DNA from 2 places in the Streptomyces sp. NPDC050988 genome. Region 2 is predicted to be linked to the other one. Evidence: riboswitches for the same ligand, from Rfam matches in the RefSeq annotation. Region 2 holds a riboswitch; the other holds the start of a gene.

The links. A riboswitch is a leader RNA that binds a small molecule or an ion and turns the genes downstream of it on or off. The one in region 2 is predicted to bind glycine.
Region 1: it holds a riboswitch for glycine, as region 2 does, so the genes downstream of both, gcvT (glycine cleavage system aminomethyltransferase GcvT) here and gcvP (aminomethyl-transferring glycine dehydrogenase) in region 2, are expected to answer to the same signal.

The regions. Positions count from the first base shown of each region.
Region 1 covers NZ_JBITFQ010000037.1:48,763-56,557, reverse strand. Annotated here, with positions in the region: gene ACIBEI_RS43290 (carbohydrate ABC transporter permease) at 1-518, shown strand, start outside; gene ACIBEI_RS43285 (L-serine ammonia-lyase) at 578-1,945, opposite strand; gene glyA (serine hydroxymethyltransferase) at 2,083-3,360, opposite strand; gene gcvH (glycine cleavage system protein GcvH) at 3,374-3,751, opposite strand; gene gcvT (glycine cleavage system aminomethyltransferase GcvT) at 3,884-5,011, opposite strand; glycine riboswitch at 5,175-5,280, opposite strand; gene ACIBEI_RS43265 (AAA family ATPase) at 5,515-6,201, shown strand; gene ACIBEI_RS43260 (enhanced serine sensitivity protein SseB) at 6,293-7,084, shown strand; gene ACIBEI_RS43255 (enhanced serine sensitivity protein SseB C-terminal domain-containing protein) at 7,318-7,795, shown strand, end outside.
Region 2 covers NZ_JBITFQ010000003.1:643,166-650,960, forward strand. Annotated here, with positions in the region: gene ACIBEI_RS11125 (glutamate--cysteine ligase) at 1-244, opposite strand, end outside; gene ACIBEI_RS11130 (hypothetical protein) at 812-1,411, shown strand; gene ACIBEI_RS11135 (DUF5999 family protein) at 1,814-2,017, shown strand; gene gcvP (aminomethyl-transferring glycine dehydrogenase) at 2,121-5,006, opposite strand; glycine riboswitch at 5,194-5,289, opposite strand; gene ACIBEI_RS11145 (PRC-barrel domain-containing protein) at 5,394-5,768, shown strand; gene ACIBEI_RS11150 (DNA polymerase IV) at 5,976-7,379, opposite strand; gene ACIBEI_RS11155 (MerR family transcriptional regulator) at 7,593-7,795, opposite strand, start outside.

The DNA.
Region 1 (7,795 bases), on a different contig from region 2:
TCTTCTTCGCCGCCCTCGCCACCTTCATGGTCCCCTTCCAGGCGGTCATCACCCCGCTCTACCTGCTCCTCAACAACCTCGGCCTCCAGAACTCGCTGCTCGGACTGGCCGCCGTCTACACCACCTTCCAGCTCCCCTTCGGGCTGTTCCTGATGCGCAACTCCTTCGCGGCCGTCCCCCGTGAACTCGAAGAGGCCGCGCTGATCGACGGCTGCGGCATCCTGAAGGCGATGTTCCGCGTCGTTCTGCCGGTCGCCGCGCCGGGCGTCATCACCACCGCCCTGCTCACCTTCTTCGCCTGCTGGAACGAGTTCTTCGCGGCGCTGATCCTCGTCACCGAGCAGGAGAAGTTCACTCTTCCGGTCAGCCTCGGCGTCCTCGCCAGCGGCAACCTCGGAAGCGTCGACTGGGGGGTCCTCCAAGCCGGCGTCGCGGTGACCATCGTCCCCTGCGTCGTCATCTACCTGCTGCTGCAGAAGTACTACGTCGGCGGACTGCTCAGCGGCCCGGTGAAGTAGGCGCCGGTGAAGTGGGCGCCGGTGAACGTGGTCGCTCCACCGCCGCCCGGCCCGGTCTCTCAGCACTCGATGATGTTGACCGCCAGCCCGCCCCGCGCCGTCTCCTTGTACTTGACGCTCATGTCCGCGCCCGTTTCCTTCATCGTCTTGATGACCTTGTCGAGGGACACCTTGTGGGAGCCGTCGCCGCGCATGGCCATCCTGGCCGCCGTGACGGCCTTGACCGCGGCCATGCCGTTGCGTTCGATGCAGGGGATCTGGACGAGGCCGCCGACCGGGTCGCAGGTGAGGCCGAGGTTGTGCTCCATGCCGATCTCCGCGGCGTTCTCGACCTGTTCGGGGGAGCCGCCGAGGACCTCGGCCAGAGCGCCCGCCGCCATCGAGCAGGCCGAGCCGACCTCGCCCTGGCAGCCGACCTCGGCGCCGGAGATGGAGGCGTTCTCCTTGAAGAGCATGCCGATCGCGCCGGCCGCGAGCATGAAGCGGACCACGCCCTCCTCGTCGGCGCCGGGCACGAAGTTGATGTAGTAGTGCAGGACCGCCGGGATGATGCCGGCCGCGCCGTTCGTCGGGGCGGTCACGACGCGGCCGCCCGCCGCGTTCTCCTCGTTCACCGCCATCGCGTACAGCGTGATCCACTCCATCGCGTGGGCCAACGGGTCGCCCTCCGCGCGCAGTTGGCGGGCCGACATGGCCGCGCGGCGGCGGACCCTGAGGCCGCCCGGCAGGATGCCCTCGCGGGACATGCCGCGCGAGACGCACGCCTGCATCACCCGCCAGATGGCGATGAGTCCGTCGCGGATCTCGTCCTCGGTGCGCCAGGCCCGCTCGTTCTCCAGCATCAGGGCGGAGATCGACAGGCCCGTCTCGCGGGTGAGGCGCAGCAGCTCGTCGCCCGTGCGGAAGGGGTACTTGAGGACCGTGTCGTCCAGCTTGATGCGGTCCGCGCCCACCGCGTCCTCGTCGACGACGAACCCGCCGCCGACCGAGTAGTACGTCTTCGACAGCAGCTCGGCGCCCGAGGCGTCGTACGCCCACAGCGTCATGCCGTTCGCGTGGTACGGCAGGGTCTTGCGGCGGTGCAGGACCAGATCGTCGTCGAAGGAGAAGTCGATCTCGTGCTCGTCGAGCAGGTTGATCCGCCCCGAGGACTTGATGCCCTCCACCCGGTCGTCGGCGCCCTCCACGTCCACCGTGCGCGGTGAGGCGCCCTCCAGGCCGAGCAGCACCGCCTTGGGGGTGCCGTGGCCGTGTCCGGTCGCGCCCAGTGAGCCGTACAGCTCGGCGCGTACCGAGGTCACGGAGGACAGGACGTCCTCGGTGCGCAGCCGGCGGGCGAACATCCGCGCGGCGCGCATCGGGCCGACCGTGTGGGAGCTGGACGGGCCGATGCCGATCGAGAACAGGTCGAAGACCGAGATGGCCACGGGGACTCCTCAAAGCGGGGGTGGTGCAGAAGAACGAAAGGCGCGAAGCGCCGCGACCGGGGCGGTGGTGGTGGGTGTCGGGCGGACGGGGCACCGCGCACACCTCCCAGTGTGCGCGGTGCCCCGGTGAAACGGGACTACTGGCCCAGACCGGGGTACAGCGGGTGCTTCTCCGCCAGTGCGGACACCCGGGCCTTCAGCGCCTGCGCGTCGGCCTCCCCGAAGGTCGCGGGGGCCTTCAGCGCCTCGGCGATGACGTCCGCGACCTCGGCGAAGTCCTCGGCGGTGAAGCCGCGGGTGGCGAGGGCGGGCGTGCCGATCCGCAGGCCGGAGGTGACCATGGGCGGGCGCGGGTCGTTCGGGACGGCGTTGCGGTTGACCGTGATGCCGACCTCGTGGAGGCGGTCCTCGGCCTGCTGGCCGTCCAGCTCCGAGTCGCGCAGGTCGACGAGGATCAGGTGGACGTCCGTGCCGCCGGAGAGGACGTTCACGCCGGCCGCGCGGGTGTCGGGCGCGGTGAGCCGCTCGGCGAGGATCCGTGCGCCCTCGACCGTACGGCGCTGACGCTCCTTGAAGTCCTCCGAGGCCGCGACCTTGAAGGAGACCGCCTTGGCCGCGATCACGTGCTCCAGGGGACCGCCCTGGAAGCCCGGGAACACGGACGAGTTGAGCTTCTTCGCGAAGGCCTTCTTGGCGAGGATGATGCCGCCGCGGGGCCCGCCCAGCGTCTTGTGGGTGGTGGAGGTGACCACGTCCGCGTGCTCCACCGGGTTCGGGTGGAGTCCGGCCGCGACCAGACCCGCGAAGTGCGCCATGTCGACCCACAGGAAGGCCTCGACCTCGTCCGCGATGCGGCGGAACTCGGCGAAGTCCAGCTGCCGCGGGTACGCCGACCAGCCCGCGATGATCACCTTCGGGCGGTGCTCCTTGGCGAGCCGCTCGACCTCGGCCATGTCGACCAGGCCGGCCTCGTCCACGTGGTAGGCGACCACGTTGAACTGCTTGCCGGAGAAGTTGAGCCGCATCCCGTGGGTCAGGTGGCCGCCGTGGGCCAGGTCCAGGCCGAGGATGGTGTCGCCGGGCTGGGCCAGCGCGAAGAGCGCGGCCTGGTTGGCGGAGGCGCCCGAGTGGGGCTGGACGTTGGCGTACTCGGCGCCGAACAGCTCCTTGACCCGGTCGATGGCGATCTGCTCGGCGACGTCGACGTGCTCGCAGCCGCCGTAGTAGCGGCGGCCCGGGTAGCCCTCGGCGTACTTGTTGGTGAGGACCGAGCCCTGGGCCTCCATGACCGCGACGGGGGCGAAGTTCTCCGAGGCGATCATTTCGAGGGTGGACTGCTGACGGTTCAGCTCGGCGTCGACGGCGGCGGCGACGTCCGGGTCGAGCTCGTGGAGGGACTGGTTCAGAAGCGACATCGGTCAGGAGTCCTTAGCTGCCGGAGAATTCGGTGTACTCGTCCGCGGAGAGCAGGTCCTTCGGCTCCTCCGCGACACGCACCTTGAACAGCCAGCCACCCTCGAACGGGGCGGTGTTCACCAGCGCGGGGTCGTCCACGACGTCCTGGTTGATCTCGGTGATCTCACCGGAGACGGGCGAGTACAGATCGCTCACCGACTTGGTCGACTCCAGCTCGCCGCAGGTCTCGCCCGCGGTCACCGTGTCACCGACCTCCGGGAGCTGGACATACACCACATCGCCGAGCGCGTTGGCCGCGTGCTCCGTGATGCCGACCGTCGAGACGCCGTCCTCGGCGCCCGACAGCCACTCGTGCTCCTTGCTGTAGCGCAGCTGCTGGGGGTTGCTCATGGCCTGAATTCTCCTGTACGCGGGGGAGTGCTGATGCAGGGGGACTGGGGGTGACCTGGGCTGATGTGCTCAGGGTCACTTCATGACGCTCGCGGACCGGGGTTCACGGTCCGGCGCTCGCCGTACCAGGGTCTACTTCTGGCGCTTGTAGAACGGCAGCGCCACGACCTCGTACGGCTCGTGGCTGCCCCGGATGTCCACGCCGACACCGGGCGTGCCGGGTGCGGAGTGCGCGGCGTCGACGTACGCCATCGCGATCGGCTTTCCCAGGGTGGGTGAGGGCGCGCCGGAGGTGACCTCGCCGACGACCTTGCCGTCGGCGACGACCGGGTAGCCGGCGCGCGGCACGCGGCGGCCCTCGGCGATCAGGCCGACGAGAACGCGCGGGGGCTGCGACTCGGCCCGGGCGGCGGCCTCCGTCAGCGCCTCGCGCCCCACGAAGTCGCCCTCCTTCTCGAACTTCACGACCCGGCCGAGCCCCGCGTCGAACGGGGTGAGCGCGGTGCTCAGCTCATGCCCGTACAGCGGCATGCCCGCCTCCAGGCGCAGGGTGTCCCGGCAGGAGAGGCCGCAGGGGACGAGCCCGACCGGGGTGCCCGCGTCGGTCAGCGCCTGCCACAGCTTCTCGGCGTCGGCCGGGGCCACGAACAGCTCGAAGCCGTCCTCGCCGGTGTAGCCGGTGCGCGCGATCAGCGCCGGGACGCCCGCGACCGTGCCGGGCAGGCCGGCGTAGTACTTCAGGCCGTCCAGGTCGGCGTCGGTGAGGGACTTGAGGATGCCGGGGGACTCGGGTCCCTGGATCGCGAGCAGGGCGTACGCGTCACGGTCGTCGCGGACCTCGGCGTCGAAGCCCCCGGCCCGCTCCACGAGCGCGTCCAGGACGGTCTGGGCGTTGGAGGCGTTGGCGACGACCATGTACGTGGTCTCCGCGAGCCGGTAGACGATCAGGTCGTCGAGGATGCCGCCGTCGGCCCGGCAGATCATGGTGTACCGGGCCCGGCCGGGCTTCACGCCCCCGATGTTGCCGACCAGCGCGAAGTCGAGCAGCGCGGCCGCCTGGGGCCCGGTCACGGTGATCTCGCCCATGTGGGAGAGGTCGAAGAGACCGGCCTTCGTCCGTACGGCGAGGTGCTCGTCGCGCTCGGAGCCGTATCGCAGGGGCATGTCCCAGCCGGCGAAATCGGTCATCGTCGCGCCGAGCGAACGATGGAGGGCGTCGAGCGCCGTATGGCGCGGTTCAACGGGGGCGTTACTGCTCACGGTGGGGCTCCCAAGGCATGACGGCGAGGTCGTTCCTCCCCATCTGTCATCGGAACCTGAGAGGTTCGCCGTGACCCCCGGTCGAACGGGACGGTCACTGACTTGCACCTTGGGTGGAGCCGACGCCCTGGCGACAGGGAGAAGACCCGCTTTTCAGATGTGCCTCGCCCGCGCGGTAACGGTGCCTGAGAGATTCAAGGGAGGGACTTGCTCCTTCGGCGCCCGGACCACGTACACAAACGTGTCCGGAACTCTCCCGCGCGGATTCAAGCGGCCGGTATGCAGTTGGCGGGCACATCATTGCACGCATCGGAGCGGCGCGGCAGGGGACTCTTCGCGAGGGGGCGGTGCACGGCGTCGCGGCCGGGCCCCACGGCGTCCGCACAGAGTCCACAGGCATCCACAGTGATCTGTGACGGGGCTGTGGCAGGACGGGAACAGAAATGAGGGGACCAGCGCATTACCTTCTCTTTACACTCGACGGGGATGGGTCTCCCGACCCCATGGGGAGGACGATCAGGGTGAACAGGACCACGGCGTACGCCACGAGCGCGGCCATCGCGCTGCCCAAGCAGCCCACTGCCCCGGCCGGGGAGGCGTGCGGCCCGCTTCCGGCGCCCGTCGTCCGCGATCTGCGGGAGCGCGCGGGACACAGCCCGCACGGCCTGCGCTTCGGCACGTCCGACCTGGTGGTGGTCACGGGCCTGCCCGGCAGCGGCAAGTCGACCCTGATGCGCCGGGCGGTGACGGGCCGCCGCATCGACTCCCAGGACACCCGCGACCGCTGGGACGGCCGCCTCGCCCGCTTCCTGCCGTACGCGGTCTACCGGCCCCTGGTCCGTGCCGCGCACTACGCGGGCCTGCGCCGGGCCCTGCGGTCCGGCGAGGGGGTCGTGGTGCACGACTGCGGGACGCAGGCCTGGGTGCGCAGCTGGCTGGCCCGGGACGCCCGGCGGCGCGGCGGCGCCCTGCACCTGCTGCTGCTCGACGTGGACCCGGGTACCGCCCTGGACGGCCAGCGCGAGCGGGGCCGCGGCGTCTCTCGGTACGCGTTCGCGCGGCACCGCGGCGCGTTCGGCCGGCTGCTGCGTTCCGTGGAGAAGGGCGACCTGCCGGAGGGCTGCGGTTCGGCGGTGCTCATCGACCGGGCCGCGGCGGACGTGCTGCGGCGGGTCGACTTCGGCGACTGAGGCCCCGGTGACCGGACGGACCGCCGCGCGTGACGGCGCGTACGCGTAATCTCGACAGCCGCAGACGGCGGTTCGAGCAGGCGGTAGAGAGATGGACTTCCCGGCACACGACATTCCGGTGCAAGCGCACCCACACCCCCATGTCGGCTGGCCCGGCAACGAGTTGGAGGAGGTACTGGCCGCCTCCCTCGGCGCGGCGCCGTCGCCTTCGGCGGGGGCCCGGATCGTGGAGGTCATGGGCCGCAGCTTCATCTGGGTGCCGCTGCCCGAGGGCGGCGGCCCGCACAGCGGTCCGCTCGACCTGCCCACGATGGAGTTCGGCGGCCAGGCGTTCGTGCCGGTCTTCTCCTCGGAGCAGCAGTTCCGCCAGGTCGTCGGCGACCACATGTCGTACACGGTGGCGCCCGCCGTCGAGTTCGCGCGCGGTCTGCCGCCCCAGGTGGGCATCGTGGTGAACCCGGACGGCACGGTCGGGGTACCTGTGCCGCCGCTCGCCGTGGCCGAGCTGTGCCGGGCCGGGCGTACAGAGCTGGACGGGTCGGCGAGCGGCGGCCGGGTGCGGCTCTTCCAGCCGGACTGGCAGCACGACCCGGTGGACTTCCTGGCCGCCGCCTCCGCCGAGTTCGCCGCGACCGGTGTCGTCCTGAGCGCCCGCCGCTGTCTGGCGAGCATCGAGGGCGCCGACCCCGTGATGTTCGTCGGCGTCGAGCTGGCCCACTGGCACGACGACGCCCGCACCCTCCCCCTGGACGCCGTGGGCCGGGCCCTCGGCCAGGTCCCCGTGCCACACCCGGTGAACCTCGTCTTCCTGGACGTGGCCCAGGACCCGGTGGGCGACTGGCTACGGGCCCAGGTACGGCCGTTCTACACCCGGGCCCACTAGGCGCCCCGAAGGGGCGCGGGGAACGGCGCGCTCAGCCACACACAACCCGCAGGCTGCAGCGAACGGAAAGTCCCGAGCTCTCAACAGCTTTCCAAGCGGAGCGCAACGGTGCTGTCGGGATCGCCACTTAAGCTGGTTTCATGGCTCGGTCGGGGTGGTGCCATGTTCAAGTGAGCACGACGCCCCGTCGAATGGACCCGTATGTCAGGGATGTCACGAAGGGGCGGTAGAAGGTGAGCGCGTCGGGCACGGCCGCGGCCGGGCAGGTCGAGCACATGCTGCGCCAAGTGACGCCCGGGCGTTACGACGCCTACGAGGCGCTGTTGCGCGCTCTCGCGACCCCGTCGTCCGGCCAGGTCTGGATGCTGCTCTGGCACGGCCAGGCGGGCTCGCCCGACGCCCAGTACGGGAACATGGAGGTCGACGGCTTCGGCTACGCGCCCTGTGTGACCTCCGCCCAGGAGCTCTCGGCGAGCGGCTGGAACCGCTCGTACGAGGTGGTCGACGGGCTCGACGTGGCCCGCACCCTCTACCCCGACCACTTCGGCCTCTGGCTGAACCCGCACGCGCCGGGCGGCGGCGTCGGCATCCCCTGGCTGGATCTTCGCCGGATCGCGACCGGCCTGGAGCGGCAGCCCGCGGGCCCGCTGCGGCTGTCCGAGCCGGGCATCGAGATCCCGCAGTTCTACGCCCTGCTCACGCAGAACGCGC
Region 2 (7,795 bases):
TGGCGAGTTCTGTTTGGAAATCCCGGCTCGCGATGCGCTCAAGTACTTGCGCATTCATCATTCTCGGCATGCCGTCAGGACCGGCGAGATTCAGCTCGATCTCCAGGCCCATGAGATTCTTTGGGCGGTCGAACCGCTTCTCCGCCAGCAACCGCGCCAGCCCCGCCAGACACTGCTGGAGCTTTTCGCGGTAGCGCTGCCGATCGGACAGACCGATCGGCCCCGCAACGACCTTCTCCCCCATCGAAGTGTCCCTCCTCGACTGGGCAGCCCGACGAACCGGCCGCTGATGTCCCGGGTCACGTGGGATGATGCCCAGGCAGTGTGATCGATAACGCCCCGGACGAGCCCCCCGGGCGCTACTCTGAACGCGGTTGCCCACAGGCACATTCACCGGGCATGGGGCAGTGCGAGTTTTAGACGATCGACCCTGTCGTGAAAAACGCCGACAGGAACCGGCCGTCCACCCCGGTGGCATATTCCGAGGTCATCGACGGGTACCCCTGGAGAACCAGGACCAAACGCACGTCACGCCGACCGAATTGTCTCTTGCCCTTAATGCGCGGAACGGCTAGACGAAACACCGTCAGAACACGTGTCGTATAAACTCCGCGAACGAGGCAGAGAGTTGGCGTTCGCCATGGTAGGTCCTGCCGTCAAAGTGCCGCCCGCCACGCGGCCGACCCTTCGGGCGAACGACGTCACTTTGACGGCAGGACCTAGGGCCCACGCTCCTCTGACCCGAGAGCTGACAGCGCCGTCCGCCCCCGCCCTCGCGCCACCATGCCTGTCGAATGAGAGGCGACCCACCATGCCGCTGCATGTGCCCCCGGCTCCCGCGCCCGCGTTGCGCACCGTCCTCACCGCCCTCGGTTCCCCCACCGCGGTCCGTGAAGCGCGTACCCCGGCCCTGCGCAATGCCCAGGGACCCGCCACACCCGATCTCCCTCTGCCCGTCCACGTACTCGACCGGATCACCCCGGCGGGCACCTCCGCCACCCGCCTCGCCGGGTGGCGCTTCCTGATCCGCTGCGGCGAACGTGCCGTGGCGGCCGCGGAAACGAGGCTGACCCCCGACGGCTGGGCCTTCTCGCACTTCTTCGAGGGCCCGTACGTCACCGCCACCGAGCGCGCCCTGCGCCAGGCCGAGACGATGACCGGGTCGTACCAGGCCCGTCTGTTGTCCGTACCCGAGCTGTACATGCTCACACTCTGGCTGCACGGTGACTGCGCGGCCGACGGCGCCGAGGGCCATCCAGCGGCCACCGACCTGCTGGTGCCGCTGGCTCCCGCCCCGCCAGGCATCGCCGCGCACCGGCCGCACCGCGTGGCCGAGCTGCTGCCCGTCCTGACCCTTCGGCTCACACCGACACCGACGACGCCCGCCCCGCTGCTCGGCTCACCCGCCTGAGCGCACCCCGGCTTCCGTGCCCCGCGGCCCCACCCCGGCCGCGGGGCACACTGCCGTGCACGGGCACACCGTTCCGCTCCGCTCCGTGACCGCGTGGGGACTGTGTCGCGTGGAGTGACGCCCGGTGGACGCAGCGCACCCCCGGCCCGTCCGGACTAGCCCCATCCGACCATTACGAACCACCCGAAGAGGCAGCCCAGTTGGAATGAACCGTCCGCACGGGTGATGCGTCATCAACCTGTGAGGAGCGCTGACGCCAAATCCCTGCGGATTGACGCCCGTAGGGCAACACTGGGTTCCGGACCATCTGACAAACGGGGGGCGGCAATGAGCATCAGTTCGAGCCGCGGAACAGACACGACACCGATCACCGACCTCACACCAAAGCGAAAGATCCCATCAATGTGCCAGCACCAGCCACCGTGCCCGACAGCCGACTCCGCCGACCGGGAGGCCGCGCTTCTCGTGGCGCACCACCCGGAACAGGGATGGAGCCTGCTGTGCAACGGCGTTCTCCTCTTCGAGGACACCGGTGAGCTCCTGCCGGACGGCCGGATCATCGCTCCGCACCGGCCTGTGGCCATGGACGTGATGACCGCCGCCTGAGCGGCGCGGTGCACCAAGGGCGGCGGGGCAGGCCGTCCGGACACATGAGGGGCCGGCCCGGGAAGCAATCCCGGAACCGGCCCCGACGCATGTCTGTCGGTGCTTACTCTTCGTAGGCGTCCAGCGGCGGGCAGGAGCAGACCAGGTTCCGGTCGCCGTACGCCTGGTCGATCCGGCGCACCGGCGGCCAGTACTTGTCCGCGGCCGAGACACCGGCCGGGAACACCGCCTCCTCGCGGCTGTACGCGTGCTCCCAGGTGTCGCCGAGCGCGGCGGCCGTGTGGGGGGCGTTCCGCAGCGGGTTGTCGTCCGCCGCCCACTCGCCCGAGCCGACCTTCTCGATCTCCGCACGGATGGCGATCATCGCGTCGCAGAACCGGTCGATCTCGGTCAGGTCCTCGCTCTCCGTGGGCTCGATCATCAACGTGCCGGCCACCGGGAACGACATCGTCGGCGCGTGGAACCCGTAGTCGATCAGCCGCTTGGCGACGTCGTCGACGCTCACACCGGTCGCCTTGGCCAGCGGCCGCAGATCGATGATGCACTCGTGCGCCACGAGCCCGCCGGGGCCGGTGTAGAGCACCGGGTAGTGCGGCTCAAGACGCTTGGCGATGTAGTTGGCACTGAGCACGGCGACCTGGGTGGCCCGCTTGAGCCCCTCACCGCCCATGAGACGGACGTACGCCCACGAGATGGGCAGGATGCCCGCCGAACCCCACGGAGCCGCCGAGATCGGGCCCACGCCCGTCTCCGGGCCCGCGGCGGGCTGCAGCGGGTGGTTCGGCAGATACGGCGCCAGGTGCGAGCGCACTCCGACCGGACCCACGCCAGGACCGCCGCCGCCGTGCGGGATGCAGAACGTCTTGTGCAGGTTGAGATGCGAGACGTCGCCGCCGAAGTGCCCCGGCTTGGCGAGCCCCACCAGCGCGTTGAGGTTGGCCCCGTCGACGTACACCTGGCCGCCCGCCTCGTGCACCTGGGCGCAGATGTCGGCGACGTGCTCCTCGAACACCCCGTGCGTCGAGGGGTACGTGATCATCAGCACCGACAGCTCGTCCCGGTGCTGCTCGATCTTGGCCCGCAGGTCCTCGACGTCGATCTCGCCGTCGTCGGCGGTCTTCACGACGACGACCTTCATCCCGGCCATCACCGCACTCGCCGCGTTCGTCCCGTGCGCGGACGACGGGATGAGGCAGACGGTGCGCTGCGCGTCGCCATTGGCCCGATGATAACCGCGTACGGCCAGCAGACCGGCCAGCTCGCCCTGCGAACCGGCGTTGGGCTGCAGCGACACCTTGTCGTAGCCCGTGACCTCGGCCAGCCGCTCCTCCAGCTCACGGATGAGCGTGAGATAGCCCTGCGCCTGCTCGGCGGGCGCGAAGGGATGCAGCTGCCCGAACTCGGGCCAGGTCACCGGCTCCATCTCGGTCGTCGCGTTGAGCTTCATCGTGCAGGAGCCCAGCGGGATCATGCCGCGGTCCAGCGCGTAGTCACGGTCGGCGAGCCGGCGCAGGTAGCGCAGCATCGCGGTCTCGGAACGGTACTGGTGGAAGACCGGGTGCGTGAGGTACTCGTCGGTGCGCAGCAGCCCGGACGGCAGCGTGTCCTCCGTCGCCTCGTCCAGCACGGCCACATCGCCGTCGACGCCGAACGCGGCCCAGACGGCGCCCAGTTGGGCCCGCGTGGTGGTCTCGTCGCAGGCGAGGGACAGGTGGTCGGCGTCGACGAGACGGAGGTTGACCCCGCCCCTGCGCGCGGCAGCGAGCGTCTCGGCCGCCTTGCCCGACACCCGCACGGTGAGCGTGTCGAAGTACGCCTCGTGGACGACCTCGACCCCGCCGGCCTTCAGACCCGCGGCGAGGATCGTGGCGTACCGGTGGGTGCGCCGCGCGATGGACTTCAGGCCCTGGGGACCGTGGTAGACGGCATACATACCGGCCATCACGGCGAGCAGCACCTGAGCCGTACAGATGTTGCTGGTCGCCTTCTCGCGGCGGATGTGCTGCTCACGCGTCTGCAGGGCGAGCCGGTACGCCTTGTTGCCGTCCGCGTCGACCGAGACGCCGACGAGCCGGCCGGGCAGGCTGCGCGCGAACTTCTCACGGACGGCCATGTATCCGGCGTGCGGCCCGCCGAAGCCCATCGGCACACCGAAGCGCTGCGTCGTACCGACCGCGATGTCGGCGCCCAGCTCACCCGGCGAGGCGAGCAGCGTCAGGGCGAGCAGATCGGCGGCGACGGTGACGACCGCGCCCAGCTCGTGCGCCCGCTCGACAACCGGCTCGAGGTCCCGTACGGCACCGGAGGCGCCCGGGTACTGGAGGAGCACGCCGTTGATCTCGCGCTCGGCGAGTTCGGCCGGAATGCCGTCGCTCAGGTCGGCGACGACGACCTCGACGCCGGTCGGCTCGGCGCGGGTCTCGATCACGGCGATGGTCTGCGGCATGGTGTCCGCGTCGACCAGGAACAGGCCCTTCTTGTTCTTGCCCATGCGCCGCGACAGCGCCATGGCCTCGGCGGCCGCCGTGCCCTCGTCGAGCAGCGAGGCCCCGGAGGTCGGCAGACCGGTCAGCTCGGCGACCACGGTCTGGAAGTTGAGCAGCGCCTCCAGCCGACCCTGCGAGATCTCGGGCTGGTAGGGCGTGTAAGCGGTGTACCAGGCCGGATTCTCCATGACATTGCGCAGGATGACGGGCGGCGTGAACGTCCCGTAGTACCCAAGCCCGATCATGGAATCCAGCACCTGGTTGCGGTCCGCGAGGGAACGCAGCTCGGCCAGTACCTCGGCCTCAGTGCGGGCGCCCGGAAGTTCCAGCGAGTCGGCGTTCTTGATCACATCCGGGACCGCGGTGGCCGTCAGCTCGTCGAGCGAGCCGTACCCCACGTGCGCGAGCATCTTCGCCCGGGCCTCGGTGTCGGGCCCGATGTGGCGCTGCTCGAAGGGGATTCCCTGTTCGAGCTCTGAGAGCGGAATACGATGGGCGGTCATTGCGGAGGCCTCCTGGTCTGACGACCTTCGAGGGGCACCACTGCATGGGTGCCCGGACGGCCTCCCCCTCTGTCATCTCAACCTGAGAGCTTCACCGGCCCGCCCGTGAAGGCACACCGGCTTTCACCGTCGGTGAGAGCGGAACCCGTCAAAAAAACTCGAACACCGCTCTGCTTTCCAGAGTGACCTCGTCCATGCGGTACGTGGGCCTGAGAGATTCCGGGGAGGATTTGCTCCTTCGGCGCCTCCGATGAAGCCTGGAGGACTCTCCCGCACGGGGTCAGCAGCCGTTGCCCAGCGTACCAGCGGGGTTCCCTCGAGTGGCCGCCCTCCTCAAAGTGCTCTTTCGTAGTGCTTACGGATGAGTTGCGAGCAGCTGGAGGGCCCGTGCAGACCGACATCGATCCGCGCAACCTGATAGGCCGCAAGGCGTTCGACCGCAACGGCACCAAAATCGGCACCGTCGACGAGGTCTACCTCGACGACGCGACCGGCGTACCGGAGTGGGCGGCCATACGCACCGGCCTGTTCAGCAGAGACGCCTTCGTCCCCCTGGAGCCCAGCGAGCTGGCCGACGGGGCACTGCGCGTCCCCTTCGAACGCGCCCTGATCAAGGACGCCCCCGACTTCGGCGTGGGCCGCCACCTCTCCCCCGAGCAAGAACTCCAGCTCTACCACCACTACGGCCTGGACGTAGCCCCCCCACCCCCCTTCCCGGACCACGACTTCGGCCACCTTGCAGGCAAGGACGACTCCCAGTAAGGGCCGCCTCAAGGGCACGGGAGACGGGCCCGTCTCCAGGAGCGAGGGCGACGCTGGTGCTTTTAGGGGCGCGGGGAACTGCGCGACAAGCCACAGCGGACCGGCACGTACGAACGCACCCCGGCCCCCACCTTCAGGGGCGCGGGGAACTGCGCGACAAGCCACAGCGCACCCGCACTCACAACCACACCCACAACCCCACCCAGCTCACCCCTCCCCAGCCACCCCACCAACCCGAGAATCGCCGACCTCCCGCCCCACCAACGGCAACGGCTCCGCAACCTCCAACAAAGGATCATCGCTCCGAAACGTCCGCACCCGCCCCGGCAAGGAATCCGGCGTCTCGAACCGCACAGTCACCCGCCCCAGCCCACTCCCCTGCACCCACCCGTGCCCGAACTCGGCATGCCGCACATCGTGCCCCGCATGCCACCGCCGCTCCGCGGGAGGCACCGGCTCCTCGGCAACCTCCTCGGCCTCCTCCTTCTCCACATGCTCCGGCTCCTCTGCGGCAGCAGCAGCGGCAGCGGCGGCAGCCGTCCGAGCCTGCGCGAAGAGATCCTCCTGCGTGTAGTCGGCGAGCCCCGAGACCCCCACCCCCAGAAGCCGTACGCCGCCCGTGGTGTCCACGGACTCCAGCAACCGCGCCGCGGCCTCCCGCACCACGGCGGGGTCGTCCGTGGGCCCCCTGAGCGTCTCGGACCGGGTGAGCGTCGAGAAGTCGTACCGCCGCACCTTCAGCACGATGGTCCGCCCCGACAGATGCGCGCCCCGCAACCGCCGCACACACCGGTCGGCGAGCCGCTGGACCTCCATGCGCACCCGCACCCGGTCGTGGATGTCCACGTCGTACGTGTCCTCGACGGACACCGACTTGGTGTCCCGCTCGGCCACCACGGGCCGCACGTCGTGCGCGAGCGCCATGGCGTACAGCGCGACCCCGTGGGCCTTGCCCAGAAGCCGTACGAGCTCGTCCTCGCCCGCCTCGGCGATCTCCCCGACCGTGGTGATCCCGGCCCGCCGCAGATGGTCCCCCGTGGCGGGCCCCACGCCTGGCAGCGTACGTACGGACATCGGCGCGAGCAGTTCCCGCTCGGTGCCCGGCACTATCAGCACCAGCCCGTCCGGCTTGGCCTGCTCGGAGGCGATCTTCGCGAGCATCTTGGAGGCGGCGAGCCCCACGGACCCGGTCAGCCCGGTGACGGCCCTGATGTCCCCGCGCAGCTTCATCCCGGTCAGCTGCGCCGACTCAGCGTCCCAGGCCGTCTGCCCGGCCTCCAGGTCCACGAACGCCTCGTCCAGGCTCAGCGGCTCCACCAGGGGCGACAGATCCCGCAGCAGGCCCATCACCTGCTCGCTGATCTCCCGATAGAGCCCGAAGCGCGGTACGAGATACGCGGCGTTCGGTGCCAGCCGGCGGGCCTGCGCCATGGGCATCGCCGAATGCACCCCGAAGACCCGTGCCTCGTACGAGCAGGTGGCCACCACGCCCCGAGGCCCGAGCCCGCCCACGATGACCGCCTTCCCGCGCAGGCTCGGCTTGGCCGCCTGCTCCGCCGAGGCGTAGAAGGCATCCATGTCGAGATGCAGGATCGTGGGCGCGGTTCTCACATGTCCGATGCTGCCCTACGCCACTGACAATGCCCCGGTACGACCTGTGGACCGCCACGTGGCCGGACCGCCCACGCGCCGAACGGCGGGCGCCGGGCAGCAGGCGACAGGCACCGGGCGATAGGCGGCAGGACCAGAAGGCCCAGACAGGTCCCGGCCCGAAACGCTCCAGACAGTGCCAGGCCCGAAAGACTTCAGACAGCGCCCGCCGACTCAGACCGCACGATTGCGCCGCCGCGCCAGCTCGTCCGCCGGATTGGGCCGGACAAGCGTCTCGCCCGTGTCGACGCGCTCCCCGTGCAGCTGTGAGAGGGCACTCTCGACGTCCCGCCAGACCACGCCCACCGCGATCCCGAAGATGCCCTGTCCGCCCTGGAGGAGCGCGTGGACCTCGTCGGGCGAGGAGCACTCGTAGA